3 regions of the Eubacterium maltosivorans genome follow, and region 3 is predicted to be linked to each of the others. Evidence: a T-box and tRNA genes for the amino acid it is inferred to sense, from the RefSeq annotation. Region 3 holds a T-box; the other regions hold tRNA genes.
The links. The T-box of region 3 lies ahead of alaS (alanine--tRNA ligase). A T-box ahead of a tRNA ligase gene usually reads a tRNA of that ligase, here a tRNA-Ala.
Positions count from the first base shown of each region.

Region 1: it has a tRNA-Ala gene. The T-box ahead of alaS (alanine--tRNA ligase) is inferred to sense a tRNA for this amino acid. The anticodon was not compared.
Region 2: it has a tRNA-Ala gene. The T-box ahead of alaS (alanine--tRNA ligase) is inferred to sense a tRNA for this amino acid. The anticodon was not compared.

Region 1 covers NZ_CP029487.1:3,795,986-3,800,198, reverse strand. The annotation lists rRNA gene CPZ25_RS17610 (23S ribosomal RNA) at 1-1,151, opposite strand, end outside; tRNA gene CPZ25_RS17605 (tRNA-Ile) at 1,316-1,392, opposite strand; tRNA gene CPZ25_RS17600 (tRNA-Ala) at 1,412-1,487, opposite strand; tRNA gene CPZ25_RS17595 (tRNA-Ala) at 1,510-1,585, opposite strand; rRNA gene CPZ25_RS17590 (16S ribosomal RNA) at 1,656-3,179, opposite strand; gene CPZ25_RS17585 (ECF transporter S component) at 3,597-4,160, opposite strand.
Region 2 covers NZ_CP029487.1:4,277,733-4,281,945, forward strand. The annotation lists gene CPZ25_RS19930 (flavodoxin family protein) at 1-371, opposite strand, end outside; rRNA gene CPZ25_RS19935 (16S ribosomal RNA) at 823-2,346, shown strand; tRNA gene CPZ25_RS19940 (tRNA-Ala) at 2,417-2,492, shown strand; tRNA gene CPZ25_RS19945 (tRNA-Ala) at 2,515-2,590, shown strand; tRNA gene CPZ25_RS19950 (tRNA-Ile) at 2,610-2,686, shown strand; rRNA gene CPZ25_RS19955 (23S ribosomal RNA) at 2,851-4,213, shown strand, end outside.
Region 3 covers NZ_CP029487.1:1,859,556-1,863,768, reverse strand. The annotation lists gene CPZ25_RS08890 (AI-2E family transporter) at 1-552, shown strand, start outside; gene CPZ25_RS08885 (hypothetical protein) at 663-1,208, shown strand; gene CPZ25_RS08880 (AI-2E family transporter) at 1,189-2,256, shown strand; T-box leader at 2,334-2,552, shown strand; gene alaS (alanine--tRNA ligase) at 2,632-4,213, shown strand, end outside.

The DNA of each region.
Region 1 (4,213 bases), 1.9 Mb from region 3:
CGCTTCGGTGCCTGATTTTAGCCCCGTTCATTTTCGGCGCACCACCACTCGACCAGTGAGCTATTACGCACTCTTTAAATGTATGGCTGCTTCTAAGCCAACATCCTGGTTGTTTGTGCAGTGACACATCCTTTCCCACTTAATCAGTACTTGGGGACCTTAGCGGATGGTCTGGGCTGTTTCCCTTTTGACAATGAAACTTATCTCCCACTGTCTGACTGCCCTGTTAAAATGGACGGCATTCGGAGTTTGATATGGTTCGGTAAGCTTGACGCCCCCTACCCAATTCAGTGCTCTACCTCCGTCATTCATCACAGAACGCTAGCCCTAAAGCTATTTCGGGGAGAACCAGCTATCTCCGTGTTCGATTGGAATTTCACCCCTATCCACAACTCATCCAAGCCTTTTTCAACAGACACTGGTTCGGGCCTCCACTTGGTTTTACCCAAGCTTCACCCTGGTCATGGATAGATCACACGGTTTCGGGTCTACAGCATGCAACTCGTCGCCCTCTTAAGACTCGCTTTCGCTTCGGCTCCGCACCTGAAGTGCTTAACCTCGCTACATACCGTAACTCGTTGGCCCGTTCTACAAAAAGCACACTGTCACTTGCGCTCCAGCTGCTTGTAAGCACAGGGTTTCAGTTTCTATTTCACTCCCCTCCCGGGGTTCTTTTCACCTTTCCCTCACGGTACTTTCCGCTATCGGTCACTGGGTAGTATTTAGCCTTGGGGGGTGGGCCCCCCATCTTCCCACAGGGTTTCACGTGTCCCGTGGTACTCGTTGAATCTCCTCATTTCGGCTTTTCGCTTACGCGCGTCTTACGCTCTTTGCGGGGCCTTCCCATGCCCTTCTGCTAAACGGAAATGATTGTTGGATTCTGGGCTTTTCCTCGTTCGCTCGCCGCTACTTAAGGAATCGATGTTTCTTTCTTTTCCTCCGGGTACTAAGATGTTTCAGTTCCCCGGGTTCCCTCCGTTATGCTATGGATTCACTTAACGGTGACGGTTCTTCTAACCGCCGGGTTTCCCCATTCGGACATCCACGTCTCGTCGGATATGTGCTCCTAAACGTGGCTTTTCGCAGCTTGTCGCGTCCTTCTTCGGCTCCCAGTGCCAAGGCATTCGCCCTGTGCTCTTTGTTTCTTGATCTCCACGAATGCTTTCGCATTTCGTTTTTCTTTTGTTCTCTTTCTGAGCTCAAAAGAATGTTGTTTTTGAAATTGCATTTATTAAGAAGTTTTACTTTGTTTAATATTTGCTCTTTACTCTTTTTTCTTTATGTTGTTTTCAATGACCAATATGATGTTTTATCATGGTGGGCTTGGGAGGACTTGAACCTCCGACCTCACGCTTATCAGGCGTGCGCTCTAACCACCTGAGCTACAAGCCCATATTTATTTTTTTAAATATGGTGGAGACGAGGAGACTCGAACTCCTGACCTTCTGCATGCGAAGCAGACGCTCTCCCAACTGAGCCACGCCCCCGCAATTGGTTTTGATGATAATATGGTGGAGATGAGGAGATTCGAACTCCTGACCCCCTGCTTGCAAGGCAGGTGCTCTCCCAACTGAGCTACACCCCCGTATCATCATTGTGCTGTATGACTTTGGGTCATACAAAAGAAAATAGTACCATGACTTCCTGTTCCCTAGAAAGGAGGTGATCCAGCCGCACCTTCCGATACGGCTACCTTGTTACGACTTCACCCCAATTACTAGCCCCACCTTCGACCGCTGAGTCCTTACGGTTCTCTCACGGGCTTCGGGTGTTGCCAACTCTCGTGGTGTGACGGGCGGTGTGTACAAGACCCGGGAACGCATTCACCGCGGCATTCTGATCCGCGATTACTAGCAACTCCAACTTCATGCAGGCGAGTTGCAGCCTGCAATCCGAACTGGGATCTGTTTTAAGGGATTTGCTTCACCTCGCGGTTTCGCGGCCCTCTGTTCAGACCATTGTAGCACGTGTGTAGCCCAGGTCATAAGGGGCATGATGATTTGACGTCATCCCCACCTTCCTCCGTATTGTCTACGGCAGTCCCTCTAGAGTGCCCAACTCAATGCTGGCAACTAAAGGCAGGGGTTGCGCTCGTTGCGGGACTTAACCCAACATCTCACGACACGAGCTGACGACAACCATGCACCACCTGTCTCTCTGTTCCCGAAGGAAACGTCCCATCTCTGGGATTGTCAGAGGATGTCAAGACCTGGTAAGGTTCTTCGCGTTGCTTCGAATTAAACCACATGCTCCGCTGCTTGTGCGGGTCCCCGTCAATTCCTTTGAGTTTCAACCTTGCGGTCGTACTCCCCAGGCGGAATGCTTATTGTGTTAACTGCGGCACTGAGTTTCCCCAACACCTAGCATTCATCGTTTACGGCGTGGACTACCAGGGTATCTAATCCTGTTCGCTCCCCACGCTTTCGCACCTCAGCGTCAGTATTTGTCCAGCAAGCCGCCTTCGCCACTGGTGTTCCTCCTAATATCTACGCATTTCACCGCTACACTAGGAATTCCACTTGCCTCTCCAATACTCAAGTCTGACAGTTTCAAATGCACGTCACCGGTTGAGCCGGTACCTTTCACATCTGACTTATCAGACCGCCTACGCGCCCTTTACGCCCAGTCATTCCGGACAACGCTTGTCCCCTACGTATTACCGCGGCTGCTGGCACGTAGTTAGCCGGGACTTCCTCATTGGGTACCGTCATGTTTTCTTCCCCAATAACAGAGCTTTACGATCCGAAAACCTTCTTCACTCACGCGGTATTGCTGCGTCAGGGTTGCCCCCATTGCGCAATATTCCCCACTGCTGCCTCCCGTAGGAGTCTGGACCGTGTCTCAGTTCCAGTGTGACCGTTCGCCCTCTCAGACCGGTTACCCATCGTCGCCTTGGTGGGCTGTTATCTCACCAACTAGCTAATGGGACGCGGGTCCATCCTATGGCACCGGAGTTTTCATGATCATGCCATGCGACACAATCATAATATAAGGCTTTACTCCCAGTTTCCCGAGGCTATTCCTTTCCATAGGGCAGGTTACCCACGCGTTACTCACCCGTTCGCCACTTTCCAATCACTTATTCCCCCGAAGGTTCTTAACTGATCTTCTCGTTCGACTTGCATGTGTTAAGCATACCGCCAGCGTTCGTCCTGAGCCAGGATCAAACTCTCAATAATTAGTTTATCGTTTTGCCTTTCGGCTTCTTGATCTGGTTCATGTGATGATTTTTTGAAGTGTTCATCGCACTTGCGTTTTTTATCCTTTGCTGATTTTCATCAGCTGGAATTTCAGGTTTTATGGTACTATTCTCTTTTCTATGACCCGAACCTCTTTATCTATATTTAATGAAGAGATTCATCTGCCGTCGTTGACAGCTTATATATGATACAACATCTTGCGAGTTGTTGTCAAGCGCTTTTTAACTTTTTTCAAAATCTTTTTTAAAGATTTTTATTCAAAATCAGCCACGCCTTATCGCTGACGACTTGACATAGTTTATCAGCTTTTTTATGAACTGTCAATAGCTTATTTGAAATTTTTTATAAAAAAAGCGAAATCCGTGAAGATTTCGCTTCTTAATGGCTTATTCAGGCTTATTCAGCCAGCTTTGTTTCTTTGATTTCCATGCCTAACACCTTTGATACTGACTTGTAGACAATAAATGTAATGAGCGCATTGACACCTGTTTTTATTAAATTAAATGGTATAATGACTGGAATGAGCATTGCTATAACTGCTTCGATCGGCGTTCCCATAAACAGCGGTGTGAAAATCAGATTCCAGATAACCATTGTGATCGTCATTGCCAAGGCTCCAAAGAACAATCCAACAACCGCACCCTTCCGTGTACGATGCTTCTTATAAATATTGCCAGCCACCAGAACAAAGCTTCCCGTCGCGAAGAAATGCATCATAATGCCAATAATGCCGCTGGCTGAGCTTACTGTCAGTCCCTGTAAAATAGAAACAACGGCAGTTAAAACCAGGCCACCTAACGGCCCAAACATAAATGTACCAATCAAAATGGGGATATCCGCCGGATCATACTCTAAAAAGGGAGCTGCCGGGAAAACTGGAAAGTGAATTAAGTAGACCAATAGTATGGACATCGCTGCCAATACCGCCATTTGGGTGATCGTCTTCGTTTTGACGTTCATGATGATACCTCCTGTGGGTCTGTCAGGTTGCATTAAAAAAGCCCTTAGGTCTG
Region 2 (4,213 bases), 1.9 Mb from region 3:
GTGCCGGAGGACACCACACAGACAATTTTTTTGAGATTAAGCTTGACGCCCAGGTGACGCAGAGCAAACCAGCGCTCCAGAAAAACATGGGTCATAGCGTTAAAGCCCAGAGAAAACGCGTAGTAGGTGGGAAACCCAAGAATCAGGACATCAGCCTCCATGAGACTGGTCTGAATAGAGTCCCAGCCGTCCTCCTGTACACAGCGGTTGGTATGGACACAGAGCATACAGCCTAAACAGGGGTGCAGCTTATAGTCGCTCAGATAAACAAGCTCCTTCTCGATACCCTCCAGATTATTTGTGAGGTACTCGACGACCTGGGCGGTGCTTCCGTCCCTACGAGGAGAACCAACAACTGATAGAACCTTCATAACAATACTCCCTCTCCCTTATATAATGTAGATATTCTTTAAAAACAATATAGCAGAGAAACCGCTTAAAAACAATGATAAAAAAATGCGAAAAAAGTTTAGAAAAGGTATTGACATTCCTAAAGCATCGTCGTATAATAATGAAGCTGTCGCAAGTGAGACAGCAAGTGAGTGAGAAATCACCACTTCGCATAAAAGTTTTTTTAAAAAAGTTCAAAAAGAGCTTGACATTGAAAAAACAAGATGCTAAAATATAGAAGTTCTCTCCGCAAGAGGGAACAACGATTACAGCGAAAAGCTGTAAGGGTCATAGAAAAGAGAATAGTACCATAAAACCTGAAATTCCAGCTGATGGAAATCAGCAAAGGATAAAAAACGCAAGTGCGATGAACACTTCAAAAAAATCATCACATGAACCAGATCAAAAAGCCGAAAGGCAAACGATAAACTTTTTATTGAGAGTTTGATCCTGGCTCAGGACGAACGCTGGCGGTATGCTTAACACATGCAAGTCGAACGAGAAGATCAGTTAAGAACCTTCGGGGGAATAAGTGATTGGAAAGTGGCGAACGGGTGAGTAACGCGTGGGTAACCTGCCCTATGGAAAGGAATAGCCTCGGGAAACTGGGAGTAAAGCCTTATATTATGGAGAGATCGCATGGTCATTTCATGAAAACTCCGGTGCCATAGGATGGACCCGCGTCCCATTAGCTAGTTGGTGAGATAACAGCCCACCAAGGCGACGATGGGTAACCGGTCTGAGAGGGCGAACGGTCACACTGGAACTGAGACACGGTCCAGACTCCTACGGGAGGCAGCAGTGGGGAATATTGCGCAATGGGGGCAACCCTGACGCAGCAATACCGCGTGAGTGAAGAAGGTTTTCGGATCGTAAAGCTCTGTTATTGGGGAAGAAAACATGACGGTACCCAATGAGGAAGTCCCGGCTAACTACGTGCCAGCAGCCGCGGTAATACGTAGGGGACAAGCGTTGTCCGGAATGACTGGGCGTAAAGGGCGCGTAGGCGGTCTGATAAGTCAGATGTGAAAGGTACCGGCTCAACCGGTGACGTGCATTTGAAACTGTCAGACTTGAGTATTGGAGAGGCAAGTGGAATTCCTAGTGTAGCGGTGAAATGCGTAGATATTAGGAGGAACACCAGTGGCGAAGGCGGCTTGCTGGACAAATACTGACGCTGAGGTGCGAAAGCGTGGGGAGCGAACAGGATTAGATACCCTGGTAGTCCACGCCGTAAACGATGAATGCTAGGTGTTGGGGAAACTCAGTGCCGCAGTTAACACAATAAGCATTCCGCCTGGGGAGTACGACCGCAAGGTTGAAACTCAAAGGAATTGACGGGGACCCGCACAAGCAGCGGAGCATGTGGTTTAATTCGAAGCAACGCGAAGAACCTTACCAGGTCTTGACATCCTCTGACAATCCCAGAGATGGGACGTTTCCTTCGGGAACAGAGAGACAGGTGGTGCATGGTTGTCGTCAGCTCGTGTCGTGAGATGTTGGGTTAAGTCCCGCAACGAGCGCAACCCCTGCCTTTAGTTGCCAGCATTGAGTTGGGCACTCTAGAGGGACTGCCGTAGACAATACGGAGGAAGGTGGGGATGACGTCAAATCATCATGCCCCTTATGACCTGGGCTACACACGTGCTACAATGGTCTGAACAGAGGGCCGCGAAACCGCGAGGTGAAGCAAATCCCTTAAAACAGATCCCAGTTCGGATTGCAGGCTGCAACTCGCCTGCATGAAGTTGGAGTTGCTAGTAATCGCGGATCAGAATGCCGCGGTGAATGCGTTCCCGGGTCTTGTACACACCGCCCGTCACACCACGAGAGTTGGCAACACCCGAAGCCCGTGAGAGAACCGTAAGGACTCAGCGGTCGAAGGTGGGGCTAGTAATTGGGGTGAAGTCGTAACAAGGTAGCCGTATCGGAAGGTGCGGCTGGATCACCTCCTTTCTAGGGAACAGGAAGTCATGGTACTATTTTCTTTTGTATGACCCAAAGTCATACAGCACAATGATGATACGGGGGTGTAGCTCAGTTGGGAGAGCACCTGCCTTGCAAGCAGGGGGTCAGGAGTTCGAATCTCCTCATCTCCACCATATTATCATCAAAACCAATTGCGGGGGCGTGGCTCAGTTGGGAGAGCGTCTGCTTCGCATGCAGAAGGTCAGGAGTTCGAGTCTCCTCGTCTCCACCATATTTAAAAAAATAAATATGGGCTTGTAGCTCAGGTGGTTAGAGCGCACGCCTGATAAGCGTGAGGTCGGAGGTTCAAGTCCTCCCAAGCCCACCATGATAAAACATCATATTGGTCATTGAAAACAACATAAAGAAAAAAGAGTAAAGAGCAAATATTAAACAAAGTAAAACTTCTTAATAAATGCAATTTCAAAAACAACATTCTTTTGAGCTCAGAAAGAGAACAAAAGAAAAACGAAATGCGAAAGCATTCGTGGAGATCAAGAAACAAAGAGCACAGGGCGAATGCCTTGGCACTGGGAGCCGAAGAAGGACGCGACAAGCTGCGAAAAGCCACGTTTAGGAGCACATATCCGACGAGACGTGGATGTCCGAATGGGGAAACCCGGCGGTTAGAAGAACCGTCACCGTTAAGTGAATCCATAGCATAACGGAGGGAACCCGGGGAACTGAAACATCTTAGTACCCGGAGGAAAAGAAAGAAACATCGATTCCTTAAGTAGCGGCGAGCGAACGAGGAAAAGCCCAGAATCCAACAATCATTTCCGTTTAGCAGAAGGGCATGGGAAGGCCCCGCAAAGAGCGTAAGACGCGCGTAAGCGAAAAGCCGAAATGAGGAGATTCAACGAGTACCACGGGACACGTGAAACCCTGTGGGAAGATGGGGGGCCCACCCCCCAAGGCTAAATACTACCCAGTGACCGATAGCGGAAAGTACCGTGAGGGAAAGGTGAAAAGAACCCCGGGAGGGGAGTGAAATAGAAACTGAAACCCTGTGCTTACAAGCAGCTGGAGCGCAAGTGACAGTGTGCTTTTTGTAGAACGGGCCAACGAGTTACGGTATGTAGCGAGGTTAAGCACTTCAGGTGCGGAGCCGAAGCGAAAGCGAGTCTTAAGAGGGCGACGAGTTGCATGCTGTAGACCCGAAACCGTGTGATCTATCCATGACCAGGGTGAAGCTTGGGTAAAACCAAGTGGAGGCCCGAACCAGTGTCTGTTGAAAAAGGCTTGGATGAGTTGTGGATAGGGGTGAAATTCCAATCGAACACGGAGATAGCTGGTTCTCCCCGAAATAGCTTTAGGGCTAGCGTTCTGTGATGAATGACGGAGGTAGAGCACTGAATTGGGTAGGGGGCGTCAAGCTTACCGAACCATATCAAACTCCGAATGCCGTCCATTTTAACAGGGCAGTCAGACAGTGGGAGATAAGTTTCATTGTCAAAAGGGAAACAGCCCAGACCATCCGCTAAGGTCCCCAAGTACTGATTAAGTGGGAAAGGATGTGTCACTGCACAAACAACCAGGATGTTGGCTTAGAAGCAGCCATACATTTAAAGAGTGCGTAATAGCTCACTGGTCGAGTGGTGGTGCGCCGAAAATGAACGGGGCTAAAATCAGGCACCGAAGCGATGGATTGTGCCGTAAGGTACAGTGGTAGGGGAGCAATCTCTTAGGGGCGAAGCTTAATCGAAAGGTTCAGTGGACTTAAGAGAAGAGAGAATGTTGGCATGAGTAGCGAAAGTGAAGTGAGAATCTTCACCATCGAAAGCCCAAGGTTTCCTGAGGAAGGCTCGTCCGCTCAGGGTTAGTCGGGGCCTAAGCCGAGGTCGAACGACGTAGG
Region 3 (4,213 bases):
CAAACCAGAAAGCTTCTGTACGCCTATCTGCCGGAAAGGCGCGTTGACCGGATTTTGGAAATTGCCAGCCTTACCCAGAAAACCTTCAGTCATTTTGTTTCAGGACAGTGCATTGAAGCCCTGATTTTAACAGTCATTTATACCATTGTATTATCGCTTTTGCAGATGCCATATGCCCTGACCATTGCAGTGCTGATCGGTCTGTTTTCGCTGATCCCTGTCTTTGGCGCCATTGTGGCCTGCTGTCTGGGGGCGTTTCTCATCTTGACCCTGAGCCCGGTCAAGGCGTTGATTTTTGTGATTGCCTGCTTCATCGTACAGCATGTCGAGGGCAACCTGATCTACCCCCATGTTGTGGGCAGCTCCATTGGCTTGTCCCCGCTTTGGATTCTGGCCGCGGTCACCATTGGCGGAGGAGCTTTTGGGATTCTGGGCATCATTGTGATGATCCCGCTCTTCTCAGTACTCTATACATTGACCGGCCAGACAGTCAACCATCGTCTGAGCCAGAGGGACATAGCCCCTCGAAAGCTTTTAAAGAAAGAAGAGTGACCTTTGGATTTGAAGAATTCTTGAGCATTCTCTCAAGACAATGCGCTTGCGGATGTGCTATAATAAAGCCAGCGACAGAAGCAATAAAGTTTATATAGAAAGGTGAAAAAATGAAAGCCAGTAATTTATTAAACACCCAGGTGTTTCTTGAAAATGACACACGGCTTCGGGGGCTTGTGCGCGACATAAGAGTTCGGGACCACAAAATTGACTGCCTGGTTCTCTCGGAGGGCGGCCTGTTCAGCAAAGCACAGATTATTTTTCCTTCAGATATCATCGAAGTGGACTATGACCATGTAACACTGGGCGGGGACAAGGGCATCACCAAGCTCTCCGCAAAAGAAATGAAGGCGCGGCTTGCGGACAGCTATTCGATCGTGAACACACCGGTAAAGGATGTGGATGGCAAGCGCTTTGCCAAAGTCGCAGATGCGACGGTCTCCAAGGATTTTAAGGTTCAGGAATATGATTTGTCACGCAGCTTTTTTGACGATCTGGACTACGGCTACAGCCTTGTGGCCGCAGAACATATGACATACCATGATAAAAGCCTGAATTACGACAGAGATATGCTGGAAATGGACCGGACGCACCGGGAGGGCGGTATTCTGGAAAAGGTTTTGGGGGAGGAACATCATGAAAATATCACCGGATAAAAAACGAATTTTGATGGTCAACACCATTGTGGTTTTGATCTGCATCCTTTTTGCGGTATTTTTATGGCCTACCTTTTCGGGAATGTTCATGCCATTTTTTATGGCCATTATTTTGGCCTACCTCCTAAACCCGTTGGTCAGGATCTTTGAACGCCGGGGCTTTGGTCGGGGGTTGTCCGTTCTTTTTGTCTGCGTCATTGTCCTTTTGATTTTGTTCGGCGTTTTTATGAGCTTTGTGCCCAGCCTGATCAGCAACATTGCCCAGATGGTGACAAACATTCCGTCAATGCTCCAGAATTTGCAGAATTACAGCGGGCAGATATCTGAATTTATTCAGAAATACAACGCTTCAGATATGTCGAAATACTTTAATCTTGAACAAAGTCTGTCTCAGGTGGCTGGCATGTTCGGCAGTATGCTGCAGGGCTTATCCAATGCCCTTATCGCCAACAGCGGCCAGCTGATGAACATCGTTATCGTTCCACTGGTGACCATTTTCCTCCTGCTGGACAAGGAGGTGTTCACCCAGTCCCTCATGTATCTGGTGCCCATTGACGCCAGAAATCAGGTAAAGAAAATGTTTTATGACATCGATATGGTGATCGGCGGCTTTATCCGTGGACAGGGGCTCATGTCCATTATCGCCGGGATTCTGACAGGTGTGGGCGCTTACTTTATGGGGCTGCCCTACGCGCCGGTCATCGGTGTGATTGCGGGGGTTACGACCATGATCCCTTATTTTGGTCCGGCGGTGGGAATGGTGGTGATCTGCGTTATGGCGCTTCTGTCAAGCCCGATACAGATGGTCTATATCCTGATTTGGATGGCCGTTGTCCAGGTGGTGTGCGGCAATCTGCTGGCGCCAGCGCTCATGTCCGGCAACGTTGGGCTGCACCCGGTTGTCATTATTTTTTCTATCTTTTTCTTTGGCGCCATGTTTGGCGGTCTGGGTATGATTCTGGCAGTACCGATCATGGGAACGGTCAAGGTTGTCATGAAGTATTTGATCGCCGGTTTTGCATCCTCCAAGGGTGAAATGCTCAGGTAAAAGGATATTGACAGGCAATTCAGAATAAGGCTTGACAAAAGCGAAAACATTACATATAATTTGAATGTTAAGTAAATATGAATGCAATGAGAATGACAACCTTATGACAGACCATTCAGAGAGGGAACGGTTGGTGTGAGTTTCCATGGAAGTGATAAGGCCGCCCCATTTGAGCAGCGGTTCTGAAATCAGGAGAGTGTAAGAACCGACGGCTGACAGACCGTTATTTGTTTGAGTGAGCAAAGCGCCGCTTTGCTAATTTGGGTGGTACCGCGGAAATCAACTTCGTCCCTGTTTGCAGGGGCGGAGTTTTATTTTTTTACTCAAAGCATCAAGTATAAACAAAAACAAATTCATAAAAGGGAGAACGAAAACATGCAACCTTTAGGTTTAAACGAAATTCGTGAAAAGTTTTTAGCGTTCTTTGAGAGCAAAGGACATTTAAGATTAAAGAGCTTTCCACTGGTGCCGATCAATGACAAGAGTCTGCTTTTGATCAACTCCGGGATGGCTCCGATGAAGCCTTATTTTACAGGCGATGAGATTCCGCCGAGAAAACGGGTAACCACCTGCCAGAAGTGTATCCGTACCCCAGACATTGAAAATGTGGGAAAAACCGCCCGCCACGGTACCTTCTTTGAAATGCTCGGCAACTTTTCCTTTGGAGATTACTTTAAAAATGAAGCCATTCCATGGGCATGGGAATTCTGTACCGAGGTCATGGAAATGGACCCGGAAAAAATCTATGTCTCCATCTATTTAGACGATGACGAAGCCCATGATATCTGGCATGACGAAATCGGCGTGCCGGAAGAACGGATCGTCCGTCTCGGAAAAGAAGACAATTTCTGGGAACATGGACTGGGACCATGCGGCCCCTGCTCCGAGCTTTACTATGACCGCGGAGAAGAATATGGCTGCGGCAGCCCAGACTGCGCTCCGGGCTGCGAGTGCGACCGTTATGTTGAGTTCTGGAACCTGGTATTCACCCAGTTTGACAAGGACGAGGAAGGCAACTACAACCCGCTGGCCAACCCAAATATCGATACCGGCATGGGCCTGGAACGTCTGGCCACCATTATGCAGGGTGTTGACAATATTTTCGAGATTGATACCATCGGCCATATTTTAAACTATATCTGTAAAAAGGCCGGTGTAAAATACGGCGAAAACACACAGGACGATGTTTCCATCCGCGTTATTACCGACCATGTCCGCAGCGTTACCTTTATGATCGCTGACGGCGTTATGCCGGGTAACGAAGGCCGTGGCTATGTTCTGAGACGTCTCCTGAGACGTGCCGCCCGCCACGGCAAGCTGCTTGGCATGCAGGAGCTTTTCCTTTATGATGTGGCCAAGGAAGTGGTTCGCGTTTCGTCTGGCGCTTATCCGGAGCTGGCTGAAAAGCAGGATTACATTCAGAAGCTCATAAAAATTGAGGAAGAACGCTTTAAAGAAACCATCGACCAGGGTCTGAGCCTGCTCGAAAAAGAGCTGGACAGCCTGATCGCACAGGAAGAAAAGGTATTCCCCGGACAAGGCGCCTTTAAATTATACGACACCTACGGCTTCCCCTATGACCTGACTAAGGAAATTGTAGAGGAACGCGGCCTGACCCTGATCGCCAGTGAATTTGAAGAAGCCATGCAGGAGCAGCGTGAGCGCGCGCGCAAGGCCCGTGCCGAAAGCGACCTGGCTGTCTGGGCAGACGATCCCTTTAACCCGCTGGGACCAGACGCACTGGTTGAATTCGTAGGCTATGACAATCTGGAAGCAACCGGAAAAATCATTGGCCTGATCGCAGGTGAAGAGCTGGTGAGCGAAGTACACGCCGGTGAGGATGTTCTGGTGCTGCTTGACAAAACCTCCTTCTACGCTGAAAGCGGCGGACAGGTTGGCGATAAAGGCCAGATCGTATCCGGCGACAGCGTGATCGAAGTAACCGACTGTAAAAAGG